Regions from separate parts of the Paenarthrobacter sp. AB444 genome, predicted to be linked through region 3. Evidence: predicted binding sites of a transcription regulator. Region 3 holds the regulator's gene; each other region holds the start of a gene.
The links. Region 3 encodes LexA, which represses DNA repair genes until DNA is damaged. Its sites were predicted from a motif close to TCGAACANNTGTTCGA; they were not measured.
Positions count from the first base shown of each region.

Region 1: PQ627_RS12055 (Y-family DNA polymerase) is a predicted target of LexA. The motif match lies at 1,528-1,543, and genes of this name have one in related genera.
Region 2: PQ627_RS03630 (shikimate dehydrogenase) is a predicted target of LexA. The motif match lies at 4,852-4,867, and genes of this name have one in related genera.

Region 1 covers NZ_JAQZBY010000008.1:197,484-205,451, forward strand. Annotated here, with positions in the region: gene PQ627_RS12040 (arsenate reductase ArsC) at 1-375, opposite strand, end outside; gene PQ627_RS12045 (aquaporin) at 372-1,082, opposite strand; gene PQ627_RS12050 (ArsR/SmtB family transcription factor) at 1,079-1,429, opposite strand; gene PQ627_RS12055 (Y-family DNA polymerase) at 1,606-2,904, shown strand; gene PQ627_RS12060 (uroporphyrinogen-III synthase) at 2,918-4,075, opposite strand; gene cobA (uroporphyrinogen-III C-methyltransferase) at 4,088-5,122, opposite strand; gene nirB (nitrite reductase large subunit NirB) at 5,135-7,747, opposite strand.
Region 2 covers NZ_JAQZBY010000002.1:57,834-65,801, forward strand. Annotated here, with positions in the region: gene PQ627_RS03610 (lyase family protein) at 1-461, opposite strand, end outside; gene pcaG (protocatechuate 3,4-dioxygenase subunit alpha) at 458-1,057, opposite strand; gene pcaH (protocatechuate 3,4-dioxygenase subunit beta) at 1,062-1,931, opposite strand; gene PQ627_RS03625 (bifunctional sugar phosphate isomerase/epimerase/4-hydroxyphenylpyruvate dioxygenase family protein) at 1,973-3,844, opposite strand; gene PQ627_RS03630 (shikimate dehydrogenase) at 3,844-4,761, opposite strand; gene PQ627_RS03635 (IclR family transcriptional regulator) at 4,962-5,732, opposite strand; gene PQ627_RS03640 (MFS transporter) at 5,934-7,256, shown strand; gene PQ627_RS03645 (FG-GAP-like repeat-containing protein) at 7,407-7,968, opposite strand, start outside.
Region 3 covers NZ_JAQZBY010000014.1:74,363-82,330, forward strand. Annotated here, with positions in the region: gene PQ627_RS16465 (class I SAM-dependent methyltransferase) at 1-238, opposite strand, end outside; gene hflX (GTPase HflX) at 749-2,311, shown strand; gene PQ627_RS16475 (ATP-dependent DNA helicase) at 2,304-4,364, shown strand; gene lexA (transcriptional repressor LexA) at 4,369-5,112, opposite strand; gene PQ627_RS16485 (LysM peptidoglycan-binding domain-containing protein) at 5,458-5,817, shown strand; gene PQ627_RS16490 (histidinol-phosphate transaminase) at 5,896-7,014, shown strand; gene hisB (imidazoleglycerol-phosphate dehydratase HisB) at 7,061-7,687, shown strand; gene hisH (imidazole glycerol phosphate synthase subunit HisH) at 7,684-7,968, shown strand, end outside.

The sequences.
Region 1 (7,968 bases), on a different contig from region 3:
CTCGACCCGGGTTTTAATCTCGTCGCGGATGGGCCGGACGGAGTCGACGCCTTTGCCTGCGGGGTCTTCCAGGACCCAGTCTTCGTAGCGTTTACCCGGGAAGTACGGGCATTCGTCCCCGCAGCCCATGGTGATCACGACGTCGGAGTCCTTCACGGCCTCGGTGGTGAGAATCTTGGGGATTTCGGCGGACATGTCGATCCCGATCTCGGCCATCGCCTCAACCGCTGCGGGGTTGACCTGGCTGGCAGGTTGGGAACCTGCGGAGCGGACCTCGATGGCGCCCCTGCCCAGGGTGGTCAGGAATGCGGCGGCCATTTGAGACCGTCCGGCGTTGTGGACGCAAACGAACAGGACGGAGGGTTTGACGCTCATGAGTGCACCTTTCGATCGTCCGCGGCATCAGCTGCGGCAACATCAGTGGTTTGGGGATAGAGGAAACGAACCAGGACCAAGCCGAGGGCACCGCCGACCAGTTGGGCGGCGATGAAACCCGGCGCGGAGGCCGGTGCGATCCCTGCGAAGGTGTCCGTGATGGTTCGGGCGATCGTGACGGCGGGGTTGGCGAAGCTTGTGGAGGAAGTGAACCAGTACGCAGCGGTGATGTAACCGCCGACGGCGAAAGCCACCCGGTCGGCGCGTCCGGAACGGATGGTCCCAAACACGATGACCAGCAGCCCTGCCGTAGCTATGACCTCTGCCAGCCACAGACCAGGACCGGAGCGTTCATGGGTGGACAACGTGACCGGAGCCAGGTCGAACATCAGGTTCGCCGCGACAGTCCCGGCCAATCCACCCAGCACCTGAGCCGCAACCAAAAGGGCTGCAGCCCGGGTGTCGATCATTCCAAGGGCCCGTTCGACCAAGGTGACCACAGGATTGAAGGAGGCTGAGACCGGCTGCAGGGCAAGGATCAACGCGGCCAAAGCCGCGCCAGTGGCGAGGCTGTTCTGCAGCAGCTGCAGCCCGACGTCGTTCGGTGACAGCCGGGAGGCCATCACTCCGGAACCAACCACGGCAGCGACCAAGAGGCAGGTGCCGAGGAACTCCGCTGCGGCGCCGCGGACGAGGACCGGGTTCACTGAGCCTGTCCACCGATCAAGGCTGCCAGGTTCTGCAGGGCTTCGGTGCGGGCCTTGTAGTAGACCCAGACTCCGCGCTTTTCCCGGTCCAGCAAACCGGCTTCGTGCAGCACTTTCAGGTGGTGGCTGATGGTCGGCTGCGACAACTCGAAGGCATCGTTCAGGTCGCAGACGCATGCTTCCCCGCCCTCGTGTGAGGCCACCAAGGACATCAGCCGCAACCGCACGGGATCCGCCAAAGCTTTCAACAGCGGCGCAACGCCGTCGGCTTCCTTTTCCGACAATGGCTCGCGTGCCAGCGGCGAGCAGCAGGCAACGGCCTGGACCGGGGTCAGTTCCAAAGACATAGACACAGGTAAATATTTACACTCATCAATATGTTAAGCAAGCCCTCGCGATGGCAGGGCAGTTTTATTGTCGGGGGCGCGAGGTACAGTTGAATTATTCGAATTTATCTTCGAATAATTGGCGTGTCCCTCCGGATTCGGTGGGCGCGCATGGTATTGCCGAGCCAAGGAGGAGCATGTCCAGGCCAGCCCTAATGCACCGCATGCAGGAGATCGCCCACGTGGACATCAACTGCTTCTATGCCTCGGCGGAACGGGCTTTCAACCCTGCTTTGGAGGGCAGACCGCTGATCGTCCTTTCCAACAACGATGGCTGCGCTGTCACCAGGTCGCCTGAGGCAAAGCGGCTTGGCATTGGCCTGGGGGATCCGTGGTTCAAGCTGGCTCCACGGGCAAAGGAGTGGGGACTCATTGCCCTGTCCAGCAATTACGAGTTGTACGGTGACATCAGCTCACGGGTCATGGAGTTGTTGCAGCGCTACTCCGCCTGGCAAGAGGTGTATTCGATCGATGAGGCGTTCCTGGGCGTCAAAGGCCGCCCGGAGGAACTCTTGCACCTGGGTCGCTCCATCAAAGAGGCCTGCCGCAGGAATGTCGGGGTTCCGGTGTGCGTTGGAATCGCCCGCACCAAAACGCTTGCCAAACTCGCCAACAAGTGGGCCAAACACAATCCTGCCTTCAATGGGGTGTGCCGCTGGGATTCGGTCCCGGAAGCCGAGCGTGAGGCGCTTATGGCCCGGCTTTCGGTCATCGAGATCTGGGGCGTCGCCACCAGGCTCACCAAGCGCCTGAATGCCATGGGAATCTACTCGATCCTGGACCTGGTCCGCGCCGAGCCTGTTGCCTTGCGCGACAAGTTTTCCATCGTCATGATGCGCACGGTCCTGGAGCTGCAGGGTACCCCGTGCATCCCCATGGAAGAGGAACGGATCGGGCGGGACCAGTTGATCTTCTCGCGCTCCTTCTCCACGCCGATTACGACGACGGCCCAGCTGCGGCAGGTGCTGAGCGTCTACGGTCAGATGGCAAGCGCCCGACTGGCCAAACACGATCTCCAAGCCAAGCTCTTGACAGCGTTCGCGGCAACATCGGTCTACAACCCGAACGACAAATCGTTTCCGACCGTCAACGTCTCACTCCCCATGCCGACGTCGGACCCTGTCCTGCTGACGAAAGCCGCCCACGCCCTGGTGCCGAAGATCCAGGAGGGAACAAAGTACGCCAAGGCCGGCATCATGGTCACCGACCTCCGTCCCACCGGCAACCAAAAGCCCTTGGAGATCTTCGAGAACCGGCATGAGGAACGCGGCATTGGGAGCCTGCTGGAGGAAGTGAGCAAACGCTACGGCCGCGGCTCCATCGGCCTCGGACATGCGGGCATCAAGGGTGGACCGGACTGGTCCATGAAGCGGGACATGCTCAGCCCCCGCTACACCACCAATTGGGACGAACTTCCCTTGGTAAAGGCGGCGTAGCGTGACGGAGCTGCTAGGCGCGCAGTCGGTATCCGCGCTTCACCACTGTTTCCACGAGCTTTCCGTCAGGGAGCGAGGACCGCAGCCGGCTGACCGTCATGTCCAGGGCATGTACGGAGCCCCGCAGATCCAAAAGATCCGACAACGCTTCACGCGACAAGACCGCACCTCCTGCCCCAAGGAGCGCCCGCAACAGCAGGAGGGGAGCCGGTGCCAGTTCCACCACTTCGCCGTCTATCCGAAGGCAACGCCCGCGCAGCTCGATCGTGGCCGTCTTGGTCTCCAGGCGTCGCACGTGGTTCAGCGACAGGTGCTCGGTGACGAGGCGGATGAGCGCACCCATGCGGTAGCGGTCGGGGATCAGGGGAGTCAGCCCGGCGTCGACCAGTGGCTGTGCCGTGACAGGCCCCACGGCGGCAACGGTCACGGGACCCTTGAGCGCCTCGATGAGTTGTCGGTACAGGCCCATTTCGTGCGCGGTGCTCCACATGGCGTCCACGGCCGGGGCACTGGTGAAGGTCAGGACGTCGAGATTGCCATTAACGACGGCCTCGATCAGGCGCGGCAATTTGTCCTCGCCATCAGGCTTGACCCAGCGGTAGGGAGTCACCGTCAAGACAGTCGCTCCCGACATGCGGAGCCGCTCCAGTTGGCGAACGTCCGTGTACCCGTGCAACTGCACTGCCACGGTCTTGCCGCGCACACCCTCCACCAGCAGCATGTCCACCAGGGTGGCCGTGGTCTCGTCACTGCTGATTCCGACGTCGGCCAAACCCGCCGCCCGCACGGCGCCGCGGGCCTTGGGTCCCCTGACGAACATGCGGCACGCGGACAGGGTCTCCAGCAGTTGCTCCCCGATGCCGAAGGAATCGGCCGCCTCGCACCAACGACGCATGCCATAGGCAGTGGTGGCTATGCAGATATCAGGCTTGGCCTCGATGATGGTGCGGGTGTCTTCGATGAGGATCATGTCCTCTTGGACCGGGGCGATCTTCAACGCCGGAGCGTGCAGGACGCTCGCGCCGCGCCGCTCAAGGGCCTCGATCAGGTCACGGGAACGGCGGTGCGAGGTGACGCCAATCCGGAATCCATCCAGGGGTGCTTCGGCGGCCTCTACGGTGTCCGGTGCGGCATTGGGGTCCAGGGCTTCGATGGCACGTGCAACAGTCATATCTATTTACCTTCAGGCTTCAAGGAGCGAAGCCGCGAGTCGGCTCAGTTCAGCGGATGCTTCGGCGTGATTCCGGTTGGCTTCGGCCACCCGGACCACTTCACCGATGACCAAAACGGCCGGGTTGCTGCAGCCGGTCGCCGCTGTTTCGATACTACCGAGGTCGGCGATGGTGGTGCGCTGGCCGGGTCGGTAGCCACGTTCCACAACGGCCATGGGCATGTCGGATGTCATCCCCGCCCGGCGCAGGCCGGCGGCGAGCTGTGGCAGGGTTCCTATGCCCATGAGGACCACGATGGTGCCGCCCAGGCCTGCGAGGTGGGTGTGTTCCTTCTCCGTCAAAGGGGCGTGGCCGGAGACCACTGTGAACATGTGGCTCACCTCCCGGTGCGTTACTGGAATCCCAGCGGCGGCAGGTACGGAGATGGCGCTGGTGACACCCGAAACAACCCGGACTGGAACGCCGGCTGCGACGCACGCCGCAACCTCCTCGCCGCCACGTCCAAATACATACGGGTCGCCGCCCTTGAGCCTGACGACGTTCTTGCCGAGCAGTGCCGCTTCCACCATGAGCTTTTCGATCCCACGCTGCGTCACCTTGTGCAGGCCAGGCTGTTTTCCGACATCCACAAGCTCCGCGGAGGTCAGGTCCGCCAGTTCCTGGCAGGGGGCCAAACGGTCGTAGAACACGACGTCGGCATCCCGCAAAGCGTTCACGGCACCTACCGTCAGCAAGTCCAGTGCGCCTGGTCCTCCACCCACCAGGGTCACGTGTCCGGCCGCCCCCGGTGCCGGCTCAAACGCCACGGGGATGCCCGCGGCGCGGCAGCGGTCCACCAGCGCGGCCCAACGGTCGTCGCCGTCGTCCACTACGGCTACCAGGAACGGGCGATCCGGGAGCTGGCCGTTGGCCGGCACCGCGTCCGGAGTGCTGAGGCGGTGGACGGTGGCGCCGGCGTGCTGGTAGCGGCGGACGGCTTGCCGGGCGGTCTTGTCGGATCCTGTGACCAACACATCGCGGCCGGTGAGATCAATGGTGAGCTGCATAGGGACCCCTTGTTATTCGCTGCGGACCGGGATGGTGGAGGCGATGAGCACGCCGCCCTTTTCTTCATTCGTGGCGGGGCGGATCTGGCCGCGCTCCGGAACGAAGGCAATGGACTCGTCCTTCTGGTCGGGGGCGTTGACGAAGGAGCGGAAACGGCGGAGGCGCTCCGGGTCCTTCAAGGTCTCTGCCCACTCATCCTGGTAGGTGTCGATGTGCTTGGCCATCGCGGCTTCAAGTTCGGCGGCAATACCCAGGGAATCGTGAACCACCACGTCCTCGACGTGCTTGATGTCGCCGTCGAGCTCTTCCTGCCAGCGGGCGGTGCGCTGGAGGCGGTCGGCGGTGCGGATGTAGTACATCAGATAGCGGTCGATGTACTTCAGCAGCGTTTCTTCGTCGAGGTCCTTGGCGAGCAACTTGGCGTGGGCCGGAGTGGCGCCGCCGTTGCCTCCCACATAGAGGTTCCAGCCATCGGCCGTCGCGATCACGCCGACGTCCTTGCCCCTGGCTTCGGCGCACTCTCGGGCGCATCCGGAAACACCCATCTTGAGTTTGTGGGGACTGCGCAGGCCCCGGTAGCGCAGTTCCAGTGCGATGGCCATGGCCACGGAATCCTGTACGCCAAAGCGGCACCACGTGGATCCGACGCAGGACTTCACTGTGCGCAGGCTCTTCCCGTAGGCCTGGCCCGACTCGAAGCCCGCGTCCACCAGTTCCTTCCAGATGTCCGGCAGTTGCTCAAGCCGGGCACCGAACATATCGATCCGCTGGCCACCAGTGATCTTGGTGTAGAGGTTGTACTTCTCGGCCACTGCTGCGATGACCCCAAGACCCTTGGGGGTGATTTCACCACCGGCGATGCGGGGGACCACCGAATAGGTTCCGTCCTTCTGCATATTGGCCAAAGCGCGGTCGTTGGTGTCCTGCAGCGAGCCGCGGCCGGCGTCCAAAACATAGGCGGAGTGCTGGCTGGCCAGTATCGAGGCAATGGTCGGCTTGCAGATATCGCAGCCTGCACCCGTGCCGTACTTGGCCATGATCTCCTCGAAGGAGGTGAGCTCCAGGACACGGATGGCATCGAAGAGTTCCTGGCGGGAGAGGCTGATGTGCTCGCAGAGGGCTTTGGAGACCTCGATCCCGGACTTGGTGAGTTCGCCTTCCAGGAGCTTCTTGAGCATGGGAACGCAGGAGCCGCACTGGGTTCCGGCCCGGGTGCACCCCTTGAGCTCTCCGAGCTCCTGGACCGGGGCGTTGCCTTCGCACGTGCCGCAACCGTTGATGGTGTCGCGGATGGTACCGGCAGCCACGTTGTTGCAGGAGCACAGGATCGCGTCATCGGGCAGTTCTGTCTCCGGGGCCTCCCCGCCGCCGGCGGCGCTGAGGTACGCTCCCGGTTCGGCAGGCAGTTCACGGCCCAGCAGGGGACGCAGGCTCATGTACGGAGATGCGTCCCCGACGAAGATGCCGCCCAGGAGGGTCTTTGCATCATCGGTGGTGACGATCTTCTGGTACACGCCACGGGCGGGGTCGGCGTAGACGATTTCCAAGGCGTGCTCGGTGCGGGCAAAGGCGTCGCCGAAGCTGGCAACGTCGACTCCGGAGAGCTTGAGTTTGGTGGCCGTGTCGAAGCCGGGGAATGTCGCTTCGCCACCATGCAGCCGGTCGGCAACGATTTCAGCCATGGTGTTGGCCGGGGCCACCAGGCCCAGGCACATCCCACCAAAGTTGGCCACCTCGCCAATGGCCCAGATGCCCTCCACCTCGGTGGCGCAGAAGTCGTTGATGACCACACCCCCACGCGGGCCAAGGCTGAACATCTGCTCTTCGCCCTCGGCTGCACGGAAGAGGTCATCCCGGGGCCTGACACCAATGGCCACAATCACCAGGTCGGCGGGGATGGTACGGCCGTCCGCCATGAGAACTCCGGTGACCTGGCCGTCGTCGTCCGTCAGAACTTCGGAGGGAAACACGCCGCCGTGCACCTCGAAACCCTTGGCCGCGATCAAACGGCCCAAAGCCTGGCCCGCACCTTCATCCAACTGGGTGTTCATCAACCACGGGGAGCCGTTGATGACAACAGGGGTCGCGCCGAGCTGCTCGGTACCAGCGGCAGACTCGAGGCCCAGCAGGCCACCGCCGATGGTGACCGCATTGACCTTTCGGCCAAGTTTCGCGGTCAACTCCGCGATTGCTTTGTTGATGGACCACACGTCCTCGAGGGTGCGGTAAACATGCGTGTGCTCGGCGCCGGGAATGGGAAGCCGGGCAGCATCAGAGCCCGTCGCAACCACCAACTGGTCGTAGGCGTACACGCTGCCCGCGGCGGTGGTGACGCTCTTGGCAACGGGATCAATCCTCACCGCGCGCTCGCCGGTCTTCAGTTCCACGGCCGGATGGTCCCACATTGCGGCATCGCCCAGAGTGAGGTCAACGTTGGTTTCCGTCAGGGCCTTGCTCAGCGCCACACGGTCGTAGGGGAGGTGCGCCTCTTCGGTCAGCACGGTGAGCTGCCAGCCTTCAAGAACGCGATTGACCATGGCATCGGTGAAGCGGTGGGCAGCGGGTCCGCCGCCGACGACGACGACGCGACGTGGGGTCCCTGTGCTTGAAGTGTGTCCGGTCACTGGTGGGCCTTTCGCAAATGGTGCAGACGGATCTCCGCAACGTGTGGTCCCAGCCTAGGAAGGGGCAGTTTCGCTTCAGTTTCCCGTTTGTTTCGTGGTCTTAACTTCTGCATCACAAACGCGTTTCCGCGGGTGTGAGGTGTCTTTTACCAATCGGACACAAAGGCGCACCCCGGACGAAACACCCCGGTTTTAGCGTGGAGGAGTGGTCACAAGCGTGG
Region 2 (7,968 bases), on a different contig from region 3:
CACAGCGTGTCCGCATGCTGTTCGGCCAAGCCGGCGAGCGCCGTCGTCGTGCTCTTCACTTCAGTGAGCAACGCCGAAACCGTGCGGCCGGCCAGCAGCATGAGCGCGGAGTCCAGGACATCCTGGCTGGTGAGAGAGGTGTGGACGGCTTTGCCCGCGCCGATCCCGGTTGCATCCAGGCTGCGCACGCGGGCCCGGAGTTCACCGAGCAGCGGGATCACCGGGTTGGCGCCGCCTTGGGCGCGTTCGGCGATGACGGCGAGGTCGTAGTGACCGGGGTCGGCGGCTTCGGCCACCACAGCGGCAGCCCCTTGGGGGGCCAGCCCGGCTTCCTCGAGGACGGCCGCCCAGGCGGCTTCGACGTCGAGGATCGCCGCGATCACGGCACGGTCGCCCGTCAGTGCGGTCACCTTAGGTGAGGCAGTAACGGGGCTGAGGAGGCCGAAGTCGCCGTCGGTCATGATGCTGCCGACTCCTCGGACGCCAGATCCAGCGAACCGTCCTGCTGGAAGTCCAGGAACACGGTCTCGTCCTGACCTTGGAGGCGAATGTCCCAGGTGAGTCCGCCGTCGGGATCGCGGCGTGCGATCAGGGTCTTGCGGCGCTCGGGGTCGAGGGAGCTGAGCAAAGGATCGTTGGCCAGCGCTTCCTCGTTTTCGGGCAGGTACACGCGGGTGAAGAGGCGGTTCATGAGGCCACGGGCGAAGACTGCCACGGAGATGAACGGCGCCGCTCCAGCCTTGAGCGGTCCCGGGTTCACCGTGGTGAAGGTGTAGACGCCCGAGTTGCCCACGGCGCCACGGCCCCAACCGGTGAAGGTGTAGCCGTCGCGGACCAGGGAGCCGGTGCGCTGGACGATGTTGCCCTCGGAGTCCGGCTGCCAGATTTCCAGGATCGCGTCCGGGATGGTGTGGCCCGCGCCGTCGTACACCGTGCCCTGGAGGCGGATGCTTCCGGGGCTGCCCGGTGCCAGGAGCTCGTTGTCCTTGTTAAAGGGGAGGGCGTAGCCGTAGAAGGGTCCGACGGTCTGGCCCGGTGTGGGTGTCAGCTTGCTCATGTGCTTACTCCTCGTCCCCGGCGTCGCCGAATGCTTCGTTCTCGGTCCAGGTCCTCTTGGAGCCGGTCAGGATGATGTCCCACTTGTAGCCGAGGGCCCATTCGGGGCTGGTCAGCTCGTGGTCGTACTGCGCCACCAGGCGGTCGCGGGCGTCCTGGTCCACGATCGACTGGTAGATGGGGTCCAGCGGGAAGAGCTGGTCGCCCGGGAAGTACATCTGGGTGACGATGCGCTGGGTGAACTCCGAGCCGAACATGGAGAAGTGGATGTGGGCCGGGCGCCAGGCGTTGAGGTGGTTCTTCCACGGGTACGCGCCCGGCTTGATGGTGGTGAAGGAGTAGGAGCCGTCGGCGCCCGTGATGCAGCGTCCGACGCCGGTGAAGTTCGGGTCGAGCGGTGCGGGGTGCTGGTCGCGCTTGTGGATGTATCGTCCGGAGGCGTTGGCCTGCCAGATTTCCACGAGCTGCCCGGCAACCGGACGACCGTCACCATCAAGGACGCGCCCGGAGACGATGATGCGTTCACCCTGGGGCTCGCCGTTGTGCTGGATGGTCAAGTCCGATTCCAGTGCGTGCACGTCCTGGTGCCCGAATGCCGGCGAGTAGAGCTCGATGGTTTCCGGGTCCGCGTGGTGCAGGCTCTTGGTGGGGTGGCGCAGGATGGAGCTGCGGTAGGGCGCGTAGTCCAGGCGCGGCATGGTTTCCGGTGCCTTGCCGTTCTTCAGTGCCTCGGCATAACGGTCGCCGATCGCCTTGATCTCTGCGCTGAGGTCCGCCTGCGTTTCCACTTTCTTGGACTCATGCGCGGCGTGCGGCTCAGCTGGCGGCACGAGTTCCTCGGATTCGAGAGCTTGTGCGGTGTTATCTTGCGGCACAACCGGCTCCTTTCTATGGATTCTTCTACTGGATCGGGCGGCTATGCCCGGTGGAGTGAGTCGTATTGGACGGCGTGGCGGACGGGTGCGTTCGGGGCTCCGTAGCCGTCGTAGTTGCCGCGGCGCTCCACCATTTCGAAGAACACACTGCCGACTGTGGCGGTGTAGAAGTGGAGGAATTCGCCTTTGGCGTCCCGGTCATACAGGAGGTTGAGCTCCTGGAGAGTGTCCAGGAAGCCGGGTTCAAGATCGAACCGCGCATCCAGGTCCTCGTAGTAGTTGGCCGGAATCTGCAGGAACTCGAGGCCACGCTCCTGTGCTGACCGGGCTGTTGCCACGAGGTCGTCCACTGCGAACGCGATGTGTTCCTGGTACGTTTTGCGTGCCTTTTCGGCCTGCTGCGCCGGAGCGAGGTTCAGCACCAGCCGGACTGCGCCGTTGCTGGTCTGCATGACCTGCGAGCGCACCAGGCCGCTGGGGCTGGGCACCTCGGCGAACGGCTGCGGTTCCAGGGCCAGCGCGCTGGTGTAGAAGAGGACGGCTTCGTCGAAGTGCTGCCATGGCTGGGCGAGGTTCACATGGTCGATGACGGCGTTCTGCTGTGCGCGCGGGTGCTCCAGCCCTTCGCCGAATTCGTGCGTCCAGGCAGCCGTGCCGTCCGGATTTCCCTGGCAGAGGAAAATCTCGGTGGAGTCCGGCGCGGAAATGCCCTGGAACACTTCCTCGTCCGCCTGCACCTTGCGGGCGACCACGGGGGCCTTGAGCTGCTGGGCGCGGGCGGAGGCAATTGCTGGAGAGTCGACGTCGAACCCCAAAGCGGCAATAGCCGGTTCCGTGTGCGAGGCCGCTTGCTCGTTGATGATCACTCGTGCCTGGCCCATGGTCCACAGCTGGACGTCCTTGGTGCGGTGCCGGCCTTCGAATTCGAAGCCGAGCTGACCAAGGAGCTTCTCCAGCTGGACCGTGTCATCGGCCTTGACCTCGGCGAAGTTGAACCCGGCGGGCTCGTTCACCTTGGGCAGCGTGGCCAGTTCCATGGGATAACGACGGCGGGAGTTCTGTTGGGTCTCGGCCGTGCCTGCCGCCGGGCTGCTGGCCAGCCATTTGGCGCTCTGTTCTTCCAGCCAGATGAGCGAACGCATCGCATCCACGGCCGTCCGCTCCACGTCCGACTGGCGGAACACATCATTGAAGACCTCCAAGGAGACGGGTCCGGTGTAGCCTGCGCGGACCACGTGCCCCATGAACTTGGCGAGCTCGAACTGGCCCTCCCCGGGGAAAACCCGGTAGTGGCGGCTCCAAGACAGCACGTCCATGCTCAGCTTGGGGGCGTCGGCTACCTGGACGAAGAAGATCTTCTCCGCGTTGATATCCTCGATCGGCGCCGTGTCCCAGTCGCGGGAGAGGATGTGGAACGAGTCCAGGCACGTCCCCAGGTTTGGGTGGTCCACCATCTCCACCAGGCGGTAAGCGTGCTCGTAGTCGTTGACGTACTTGCCCCAGGCCAAAGCCTCATAGGCAACCTTGACGCCGTGGTCCCCGGCCAGTTCGGCGAGTTCGGCCAGCTGTGCGGCCCGAAGCTCATCATCATCGATAGTGGCCGTGGCAACGTTGGAACAAACCAGGATGGTGTCCATGCCCAGGCGGGCCATGAGCTTGAACTTGGCTTCCGCGCGCTTGAGGTTGGCTTTCAGCAGGTCCGGTGTGACGCCGTCGAAATCGCGGAACGGCTGGTACAGATCAAGGCCGAGACCCAGGTCCGCCGCCATCTTGCGAACGTCTTCCGGGCTGAGCGGAGACGTGACGAGGTCCTGTTCGAAGATCTCGATGCCGTCGAAGCCCGCGATGGCGCAGGCCTGCATCTTCTCCCTCAGGGTTCCGGACAGGCAGACGGTGGCGATTCCGGTACGCATCAGTGGGCCGCCTTTTCGAGGGGGCCGGCGGTGAGCGAGGCTGCGGCTTCTTCCAGTGCGATCAGCTCCAGGAAGTGCGTGCGCATGCGGTCCCGGTCGGCGTTGCTTCCGGTGAAGAGCTTGAAGGCGTCGGCCGCCTGGCCAACTGCCATCCGGCCGCCGTCGAGCACTGCGCAACCCTTGGCGCGCGCTTCGCGGACCAGTTGAGTCTCGATGGGACGGTAGACGATGTCCGCCACCCAATGGCGGGTTTCCAGGAGTCCGATATCGAGGGGGAGGCCAGGGTGCGCGGCCATGCCGACCGGCGTGCAGTGCACCAGTCCGTCGGCAAGGGGCATCAGCTCCGGCAACTCCCCCAGGCCCCGCGGCGTGACGGCAGTGTCAGGGAAGAGACTTGAAAGTTCCGCGGCCCGTTCACTCGCCCGGTCGGCGTCCATGTCAACGAGGTCGAGATGTTTGGTGCCCGCCTTGAGCAGCGCGTAGGCGACGGCGGAACCCGCACCTCCTGCACCCAGCTGGACGACGCGATCGAGTTTGACTCCGGGCAGGCCGTCGGCGAGCGCCGAACCGAAGCCGGAAAAGTCTGTGTTGTGGCCGATGAAGCGGCCGTCCTGGATCAGGACCGTGTTCACGGCACCCAGGCGGGCGGCGTCGTCGGAAATTTCGTCAAGGTGCCCCAGCACCAACTGCTTGCAGGGGTGCGTGATGTTGAGGCCGTTGAAGCCCATCCGCTGGGCTGCTGTGAGGAGATCCCCGACGGCGGTGGCCGGCAATGCGAGTTCCAGCAGGTCGATGGGGCGGTACAGCAAGCGAAGGCCCTGCACATCGGCCTCGCGTTCATGCATGGGCGGAGTGAGCGAGGGCATGACGCCTTCACCAATCAGGCCCACCAGAACGGATTCGGCTCGGTTGCTCATCCTCAAGCTCCTTTTACTTCAGTCCCGCGGGTGGCGTTTCAGGGACGCTTCGCCCGCGGTGTTATCCAGATTACTACAGTTGTTCATATTCCGCACGCTTGTTCTTATCGCGAACATTTGGCGCACACCCCCTACCCAACCAGGGGACAGCAAACGCTCCAATGGGCGCCCATTGCGACACCTGCTGTCCCCTAGTTGGGTCAGCGCTGGGGCAGGCGGGCCGCGAGTTCAGCCGCGGCTTCCTGGAGCGTGGGCACATGGGCAACGAGTTCCTCCATGGTCAGGCGGAACACCGGCACCGCCGTCGCGAGCGAGGCGAAGGCATGGCCCTGCGAGTTGAGGACCGGCACGGCGACGGCGCGCATGCCGATCTCGTTTTCCTCGTCCATCACGGCATACCCCTGGCGACGGACTTGCTCGATCTCCTCGCGGAACTTGTCACGGTCCGTGATGGAGTGCTCGGTCAGAGCGTCGAGGGGAAGTTCCTCAAGGAGCCGCTTGCGCTCCAGCTCGGTTTCGAATGCCACGATCGCCTTGCCCACCGACGTTGTGTGCAAGGCACCAAGATGCCCGGGGTCACTGGTCACGCGGAAGGTCTTGGGGCCATCCACCTTGTTGACCGTTAGGTGATGGTCGCCGTCGCGGACCGAGAGAATGGTTGCCTCATGAGTACGCTCCGTGACCCGCTGCAATACCGGGAGAGCCGTGGCAGCGAAGCCGTGGTGATTGGAAACCCTCTGACCGAGCTGGAAAACCCGCAAACCCAGGTGGTAGCGCCGGCCATCAGGCTCGTAATCCACGAAGCCATCGCGGGTCAGTGAACCCAGCAGGCGATAGGTGGTACTGAAAGGCAAGTTCGCGCTGCGGGCGAGGTCGGCCGCACTTGCCCCCTTTGGCTCGTTGCCGAGCAGCACCAACAGACTCAGGGCTTTGCCGACCATGTCGGTCTTTGTGTCCTCTTTCACACTCATGCTTCGATGCTCTCACATGGTGAGAGCTATTTCTAGATGGTGGCGACAAGTATTGACAAGTGACCCCTCTCACAGCCACTATTGCTGTATTGCACAAGTAACTCTCACCATGTGGTTACTTTCGGAGTAGGCCAGCCGCACCTCGCTCGCCACTCCCTCCAGCTTCACCCGCGACACCGTTGTCACAGAAGGAACCCTCCCATGAGCCAAACAATGCCGTCAGCGACGCCCGGCACTGCATCAACAACGGGTACTCCCAAGAAAGCCGCCTTGGCCAGCTTCCTTGGCAGCGCCGTTGAGTACTACGACTTCTTCATCTTCGGATCCGCCGCAGCGCTGATCTTCCCGCACGTCTTCTTCCCGGACGCAGACGCCAACGCAGCCATCATGTCGTTCGCGACCTTCGGCTTCGCCTATGTCGCACGTCCCGTGGGCGCCATCATCCTGGGCCACTTCGGTGACCGGATCGGGCGCCAAAAGGTCCTCATGTTCACCCTGGTGCTCATGGGTGCAGCCACCTTCGTCATCGGCTGCCTGCCGGACTTCAAGACCATCGGCTGGTGGGCTCCGGTCCTGCTGGTCCTCGCCCGCCTGGCGCAGGGTCTCTCCGCCGCCGGCGAGCAAGCCGGCGCGTCGTCGATGACGCTGGAGCACGCTCCGGACAACCGCCGCTCCTTCTTTACTTCCTGGACACTGACCGGCACCCAGGGCGGTCAGATCCTGGCCGCGCTTGTCTTCATCCCGGTAGTGGCACTGCCCGACGAGATCAAGTACGGCATCGGCTGGCGTATCCCGTTCTGGCTGAGCGCGGTAGTGGTCATGGTGGCGTACTTCATCCGCCGCACCCTGCACGAGCCGCCGGCATTCGCCGAGGCCAAGAAGAACAACCAGATCGCCAAGCTTCCCATCGCCGATCTCCTGAAGCTGCACTGGCGCGACGTTCTCCGTGTTGTCTGCTGTGCTTTCATCGCGGCCGTCAGTACCGTCTTCGGCACCCTGGCCATCAAGTACGCCCAGGATGTAGCCCACGTCAACAGCACCATCACCCTGTGGTTGGTCGTTGTAGCCAACGTTGTGGCCCTCGGCACCCAGCCCCTGTTCGGCATGCTCGCGGACAGGATCGGCCGCAAGCCCGTCTTCATCTACGGAGCCGTGGCCAGCGCCATCATGACACCGGTGTTCCTGCTGACCCTTGAAGGCGGCAACGTGCCGCTGATGTTCCTGGTCTCGGTAGTGTTCTTCTCCTTCGGCTACGCAGCGGCCAACGCCGTCTGGCCTTCCTTCTACGGTGAAATGTTCAGCACCAAGGTCCGTTTCTCCGGTCTGGCCATCGGCACGCAGCTGGGCTTCCTGATGGCAGGCTTCGCACCGGCCATCGTCACGGCGATGGGTGGCACGAAGGCCGGAGGCTGGGTCCAGATCTCCATCTTCAGCGGAGTGATCTGCCTGATCGCGGCGATCTCTGCCCTGACCGCCCGCGAGTCGGCCAAGATCCCGACGGCAGAGCTCGGCCTGCACAAGTAGGCCTGGGTTTCACGAAGAGGAGCGCTCCTTCCCGGTTCCTGGAGCGCACACCTTCCCAGGGCACCCTGGTGACGACAAACGGAAAGCCCGGCATGTTCCCCGACATGCCGGGCTTTCCGCTGCCCATGGGTTCTTCCGGTCAGTAGCTGCCTACCGAGGATCCAGCACCACGGACTGGAAACTTCCCTGGCCCGTTCCCGTGTACAGGAGGAGCACCCCGTTGCCGGCAACACCCACCACCGACGGATTGCCCGTTCCAGTGAAGGCGTTACCCAAAGCCGCGAACGAGCTGAGGGTGTTCCACCCGCTTCCCAGGGCCACCCGTGCCAGGAAGCCGCCACTGCCGTTGCCCGGGTAGAGCCACAACGTCCCGTCAGTTCCCCGGGCCATGATGTCCTCCCGGCCGTCGCCATTGAAGTCCCCGCCCTGGACAACGGAATCGAAGATGTCCCACCCCGTGCCGATCTGCTTCCACGGAAGGAACCCACCCGAACCGTTACCCGGATAGATCCACAAGCTGCCATTGGCCGCCCGGGCCACGAGGTCGGCTTTCCCGTCACCATTGAAGTCACCCGGAGCGAGCAACTCATTGAACCCCTGCCAACCCACACCGATCTGCTTCCGCGGCAGGAACTGGCCGTGGCCGTCGGTCGGATACATCCACAGCACCCCGTCGGCCGTCCTCGCGACAAGATCCGGGTGACCATCGCCG
Region 3 (7,968 bases):
TCAACCCGAGGGTCAGGGCAATGGGGCCCCAACCGCAGCCGATGTCCAAAAGGTTGCCACGGGGCGACGGGGGCGGGACCTCGGACAGGAGGATCGCCGTACCCTTGTCGATGCCGTCGGGGCTGAAGATTCCTGAGGAGGTCTGCAGATGGCGCGTAGCCCCGGCGAGCTCCACCGTGAGCGGCTTGCGGGTGAACGGTCCAGCCGGTTGGGCGGTGAAATAGTGTGCAGACTCCATAATTTGCCAGATTAGTTGGCTATCGGCGCCTTGGGAAACTGCCTTCGACCAAGGCCCGGTTTGACAGGGCTGATAGTATTTAATCCATGTTCTTGATCTTTGAGTAATTCGCCGAATCCACGCTTGGGCTTCCAGGCGTACGACGGCACCGCCCGCGATGCAGGCCCAGCTTGGCTCCAATGCCCGGCTTACGGCCTTTCCGCCCGCAGGTCCCACGGCAAACATCCATCGCTGCGATTCCGTAGCGCCGGATGCTCAGAAGATCAATCCACGCCCCGACCTTAGATCGTGTCACCACACGACCTATGGGGGCCAGCACCAGGACTTCCGATACGCCAAGGCCTTCCCGCGGATCCACCCGTCAGATCACCGACGCCAGAGCCCAGTGGGCCACCGGCGTCCAGCCAACAGGAGGGCACTTTAGCCAAAGCCGGTCAGCCCAGCGCGAAGAGCGCCCCATCACGCAACAAACAGCACTATTCTGGAATTGCCGAACAGTCTAAGGAGACCATGACCACCCAGAAGCACTCCGGATCCGATTCCGACGCCCAGGACATGAGTCCTGAACAAATCCAGGCCGTCATCGACCGGATTCTTTCCAAGGATGTCCCCGCGCAGGCACCTGAGGACACCGACGCCAATGGCGTGTTCGGCAAGGCGCAGGCCATCTCGACCCTGGACCAAGAGCACAGCATTTTCGACGGCGACCAGGAAGACCTCGCTGAACGCCGCGCCCTGCGCCGTACCGCAGGATTGTCCACCGAACTCGAAGACGTCACAGAGGTTGAATACCGGCAGCTGCGCCTTGAGCGCGTCGTTCTCGCCGGCCTGTGGACAGAAGGCACTTTGGCCGACGCAGAGAACTCCCTGCGTGAACTGGCGGCCCTGGCTGAAACCGCGGGCTCGGAAGTCCTTGACGGATTGGTCCAGCGGCGCACCAAGCCGGATCCTGGAACGTTCCTCGGCTCCGGCAAGGCGCAGGAACTCAAGGACATCGTCGCCGCCACCGGCGCGGATACCGTCGTCGTTGATACCGAGCTGGCCCCGTCCCAGCGACGCGGGCTGGAGGACATTGTCAAGGTCAAGGTCGTCGACCGGACCACGCTCATCCTGGACATCTTCGCCCAGCACGCCAAGAGCCGCGAAGGCAAGGCCCAAGTGGAGCTCGCCCAGTTGGAATACCTGCTTCCACGCCTTCGTGGTTGGGGTGAATCCATGTCCCGACAGGCCGGTGGCCAGGTCGGTGGTGCCGGCGCCGGCATGGGCTCACGTGGTCCCGGTGAAACGAAAATCGAACTGGACCGCCGCCGAATCCGTACGCGCATGGCCAAACTTCGGCGTGAAATCGCCGCGATGAAGCCGGCCCGCGAGACCAAACGTGCCAACCGCCGTCGTAATGCTGTTCCGTCCGTCGCGATCGCCGGGTACACCAACGCCGGTAAGTCGTCGCTGTTGAACCGCCTGACCGACGCCGGTGTCCTGGTGGAGAACGCCCTGTTCGCAACGTTGGATCCGACCGTCCGTAAAGCGCAAACCCCCGACGGCATCGGCTACACCCTGGCCGACACCGTGGGCTTCGTGCGTTCCCTGCCCACCCAACTGGTCGAGGCCTTCCGGTCGACACTGGAGGAAGTGGCTGACGCGGACCTCATCCTGCATGTCGTGGACGCCTCGCACCCGGACCCCGAGGGGCAGATCGCCGCAGTGCGGGCTGTCTTTTCCGAGGTGGATGCTCGTAAGGTTCCCGAAATCATCGTCCTGAACAAGGTTGATGTGGCAGACCCCTTCGTGGTGGAACGCCTTAAGCAGAAGGAACCCCGCCATGCTGTGGTTTCCACCCGTACGGGCCAGGGAATCGCTGAACTGCTGGAGGAGATCAGCCGGTCCATTCCGCGCCCGGGCGTGCGGCTGGAGCTCCTGATTCCGTACGATCGCGGCGAGCTGATCAGCAAGTTGCACAGCTCTGATTCGGAAATCCTCAGCATCGATCACGAGGAAAACGGCACACGCATAGTGGTCATGGTCCGTGAAGGACTGGCGGCCGAGCTGGAGTCATTCGTCAGCAATGGTTGAGAAGGTGGCGGCGGACGCCGTCGAGTCGGTGGGGGAAAAGGCCACCCTCGAATTGTTGGACCGGGCTGTGGCCGGCATGGGCGGCCAAAGCCGTGCCGGCCAGCACGAGATGGCCAAGCACGTCACCCGGGCCATCGAAACCGGAGAGCATCTGCTGGTCCAGGCGGGAACGGGAACAGGTAAGTCGTTGGCTTACCTGATTCCGTTGATCGCACATTCCATGGACAGCGACAAGCCGACGCTCGTGTCCACCGCCACCTTGGCACTCCAGACGCAGATTGTGGGCAGGGATCTGCCACGGCTCCTGGAGACCATCAACCCCGCACTCGAGCGGCCGGTCAACGTGGCGCTCGTGAAGGGCCGTGCCAATTACGTCTGCCTGCAGAAGCTGGAGGGCGGCTTCCCCAGCGAGGAGCCCTCGGAGGGCCAACTGTTCTCCCTGGGCGAGGACACCAGTGTTCCGCATTTCGCGGCGTCCATGGGAGGGCCGCAATCACAGCTTGGCAAGGAAGTCGTCCGCCTTCGTGAATGGGCTGAAAAGACTGCCACGGGAGACCGGGATGAACTGATGCCCGGCGTTACGGACCGGGCCTGGCGGCAGGTGTCCGTGACATCCATGGAGTGCTTGGGGGCCCAGAAATGTCCTCTCGCGGAGGAGTGCTTCAGCGAGTTGGCCCGGGCGCGGGCCGCTGAGGCCGACGTCGTTGTCACCAACCACGCGATGCTGGCTGTCAGCGCTTTCGAAGGACTGGCCGTCCTCCCTGAATACGACGTCGTGGTGGTTGACGAAGCCCACGAGTTGCAGGACCGCGTGACCGGGGCCGTCACCGGGCAGTTGTCCGTTGCCATGGTTCATGCCGCGGCATCGAGTGCACGTAAACACACCGCCATTACGGTCGACGCCCTCAACGCTGCCGCCGACCGCCTTGATATGGCCATTGCAGGGGTTCCCAACGGACTGCTGCCCAGTGGCCTGAATGATGAACAGCTTGACTGCCTCGACCAGCTGCGGGACGCCACCCGCGCCGCTTTGTCGGATTCGAAGACTGATGCATCCAACGCAGCCGACGGCGGCCGCCAACTGGCGCGCTCACGGCTCATGCTCATCCTTGAACTGTGTGAGCGGATGCTTGCCGCCAAGGAGAACCGCGAAGTCGTCTGGTTCTCCCGTAACAGCACCTTTGATCCCCAGCAGGGCTACTCACAACCGGATGACACTGCTCCGGCGCTCATCAACATCGCGCCCCTGAGCGTGGCCGGACGCTTGCGCGAGGGTTTGTTTGCAGGACACACGGTGGTGCTGACGTCGGCGACACTGGCCATCGGTTCCGCCTTCGAGCCTGCCGCGGGAGGGCTCGGCCTGATTGGTGACGGCGCCCCGAGCTGGACGGGGATCGACGTCGGTTCGCCGTTCGACTACCCCAAGCAGGGGGTGCTGTACGTGGCAAAGCACCTGCCCAAGCCCGGCCGCGGCACTTCGCCGGAGGCCCTGGACGAATTGGAAGATTTGATCCGGGCTTCGGGCGGGGGAGCGCTGTGCCTCTTCTCGTCACGGCGGGCAGCCGAAGAGGCGGCCGATGCCATGCGCCTCCGCTTGGATGTTGACATTCTCTGCCAGGGCGAGTCCACCATGGCTGCCTTGGTCAAGCAATTCGCCGATGAACCGGATACGTGCCTCTTCGGAACCATGTCCCTGTGGCAGGGTGTGGATGTTCCGGGTGGGTCGTGCCGTCTCGTGGTCATTGACCGCATCCCGTTCCCGCGACCGGATGATCCGCTCATGACGGCCCGCTCCCGTGCGGTGGCGCAGTCCGGCGGCAATGGCTTCATGGCAGTTTCCGCCACCCACGCTGCCATCCGGCTGGCGCAGGGCGCGGGGCGCCTGATCCGTTCGACGGGGGACAAGGGCGTCGTGGCAGTTTTGGATTCACGACTCTCGACGGAACGCTACGGCGGTTTCCTGCGGGCCGCTCTGCCGCCCTTCTGGGCCACGACGGACCGTGCGGTGGTACGCGGGGTCCTGGAGCGTCTGGGATCCGTCCGGAAGGCCTGAGGGGCTAGATGGAGCGAAGTACGGAAACGACCTTGCCCATGATGGTGGCTTGGTCGCCCAGGATGGGTTCGTACTGGGTGTTCTGGGGCAGCAGCCAGGTGTGGCCGTCACGTTGACGGAACGTTTTCACGGTGGCTTCATCATCGAGCAGCGCCGCCACGATGTCGCCGTTGATGGCGTCGTTCTGGCGGCGGACAACCACCCAGTCGCCGTCGCAGATGGCGGCATCGATCATGGAGTCGCCGGCGACCTTGAGCATGAAGAGCTCACCGTGGCCCACGAGCTGCCTGGGCAGCGGCAGCACGTCCTCAACGGTCTGGTCGGCGAGGATGGGCCCACCTGCTGCAATGCGTCCGACCAGCGGAACCATGGCGGTGTCGCTGGCGCTTGCCAGTTCGGTGACGGCCATGCCTCCGGCGCTTCGCAACGTTGCCGGAGCTTCGACGCCCGGGATCGGACCCGAGTCGAGGGTCAGGGGCATCAGCACTTCCATGGCCCGGGGCCGCTTGGGATCCCTGCGGAGGTAGCCGAGTTTTTCCAGCTGGGACAGCTGGTGGGTGACGCTGGACAGGCTGGCCAGTCCTACGGTGTCGCCGATTTCGCGCATGCTGGGCGGATAGCCGTTGTCGTTGACTGAGCGCTGGATGGTCTCCAGGATCTTCTTCTGACGAACTGTCAGGCTCTTGGGAGTCTTTTGAGGCTGTTGGCTTCGCAGGGGTGCCCCGCCGCCTGTGGCTTTCGCTGCCATGTTCGCCAATGCCTTTCATTCCGCCCCGAGAGAGCCGGGGATGCAGGGTCCGGGAAAAATGTCAGACCCTCCTGTTCCACTGAAACAGTGCTGTTTCTTCACTCAAACGTAGGACAGGCACAGGCGTTTATCAAACATTTGTTCTAGCGAGTCTCGACACCGTTCGTTGATAAGTGCTAAAAATGTCATAGCAAGGTTCGAATATGTGTTCTATAAACCTCGCGCTGCTGGTGGATGTTCGAACAAAGCGTTCGAACATCCGGCGCCGCCGGGTGGAACACAATGAATTGGCAGCGCTGCTCCGGAAGCCCCGGAGCAGCGCAATAGCTCAGAAGGGCTCAGCTCATGTCCGCAATCACTTCGTTCGCTGATTTCCGCACCGCACAGGCTCCGGTACGCCTTCGTCTGACCCGCCGTGGCCGCATGGTCTTCTTTGGCATCCCGGCCATGCTGCTGGTGGCTGCCCTCCTCAGCCTGGCCGGAGTCGTCACTTCCCCCGCCAAGGCCTCCGACTCCCAGTCGCAGTTGCAGCCGCCGGTTGCGGTGTCCGTCACTGTCCAGCCGGGCCAATCCCTGTGGGGTATCGCCGGTGCTGCGGCGCCGGAGCGGGACCCGCGTGAAGTCATTGCCGAAATCATCCAGCTGAATGACCTCCGCGGTGGCCGCATTCTTCCCGGGCAGCAGCTGTTCGTGCCTGCCCACTGACGGCAGGCGCTACGGCCTGTTTCCTGCCCTGGACGTCACAGTTACTCGGCAGTCGCGGTGGCCCCTTAAACTGTTGGAGTGAGTGAGCAGCTTGAGCGACTTGACCGACTTCCCCTCCGGACCAACCTGCGTGGATTGAGCCCCTACGGCGCACCGCAGCTCGATGTCCCCGTATTGCTCAACGTCAACGAAAACACCCATGGCGTCCCTGCCGATGTGCAGGCGGCCATAACAGAGGCAGTGGCGGCAGCCGCCACAGGCTTGAACCGCTATCCGGACCGTGAATTTACCGACCTTCGGGTAGCCCTGGCTGAGTACCTTGGCCACGGCCTCTCTGCCGACAATATCTGGGCCGCCAATGGCTCCAATGAAGTCCTGCAACAGATTCTCCAGGCATTCGGCGGTCCGGGGCGCAAAGCGCTTGGTTTCCCTCCGACGTACTCCATGTACCCCTTGCTGGCCAGCGGAACGGACACCGAGTACATCCGTGGCGTTCGTGCCGACGACTACGGCCTCGATGCCCAATCGGCAGCCGAGCAGGTCCGTGAGACCGGGGCCAACATCGTCTTTCTATGCTCGCCGAACAATCCAACGGGCACAGGTTTGACCCTGGACGTGGTTGAGGCAGTCTATGAAGCCGGCGAAGCCAGCCAGGCCATCGTGATCGTGGATGAGGCCTACCACGAGTTCGCCCACGACAACACTCCAAGTGCCCTGACCCTCCTGCCCGGGCGCGAGCGTTTGATCGTCTCCCGCACCATGAGCAAGGCGTTCGCCTTGGCTGGAGCACGGCTTGGCTACATGGCTGCGGCCCCGGAGGTCACCGATGCCATCAGGCTGGTGCGCCTGCCGTACCACCTCTCAGCCATCACCCAGGCCACCGCCCTCGCGGCGTTGACGCACCGCGAGGCCCTCATGGCCGACGTCGAAGACATCAAGGTCCAGCGGGACCGGATTGTCACGGAACTTCTGCGCATGGGTCTCAAGCCCGCGGCGTCGGACTCCAACTACGTGTTCTTCGGCGGACTGGAGGATCCCCACACGATCTGGCAGGGCCTGCTCGATGCAGGCGTGCTGATCCGCGATGTCGGCATCCCGGGGCACTTGCGCGTCACGGCTGGAACCGAGCCGGAAACCACAGCTTTCCTGGATGCGCTGGAAGCCCTCCTGGACGGTGCGGTTTCCCCGCGCGCCTAAACTTGTCAATAGACCTACCCATCCTCCCTGTAGAAGGACGTCCCCAATGAGCGAAACCGGCGCTACGCCGTCCGCTGCCCGCACTGCCCGCATGGAGCGCACCACCAGTGAGTCCTCCGTGCTGGTGGAGATCAACCTGGATGGCTCCGGAATTTCGGACATCAGCACTTCAGTACCCTTCTACGACCACATGCTGACCGCCCTGTGCAAGCACTCGCTGATCGACATGACCGTCAAGGCCACCGGCGACACCCACATCGACGCCCACCACACTGTGGAGGACGTCGCCATCACTTTCGGCGAGGTCCTGCGTACGGCTTTGGGCAACAAAGCCGGCATCCGTCGTTTCGGCGAAGCCACCGTCCCGTTGGACGAGGCCCTGGCGCACGCCGTCGTGGATGTTTCCGGCCGTCCTTACTTGGTGCACGGCGGTGAACCCGCCGGGCAGGAGTACCACCTCATCGGGGGGCACTTCACGGGTTCGTTGACCCGGCACGTTTTCGAAGCGATCACCTTGCACGCGGGAATTTGCCTCCACATGAACGTTCTCGCCGGCCGCGATCCGCACCACATTGTCGAAGCCCAGTTCAAGGCGTTCGCGCGAGCACTCCGCGCCGCCGTCGAGTCCGATCCCCGCGTCGAGGGAATCCCGTCCACGAAGGGGGCGCTGTGAGCGGTCAAGTCTTGAAAAACGGAGCAGTGGCTGACCCCACGGCTTCAGTGAAGCCCGAGTCGCCGGAAGGCAAGCCCACGGTGACGGTTCTGGACTACGGATCCGGCAACGTCCGTTCCGCTGTCCGTGCCCTGGAGAGGGCGGGTGCCCACGTGCTGCTCAGCTCCAAGCCTGAGGACGTGCTCAACGCGGACGGGCTGGTTGTCCCCGGTGTCGGGGCCTACGCGACCGTGATGAAGGAACTTAAAGCTGTCGATGCCATCCGCATGATTGGACGTCGT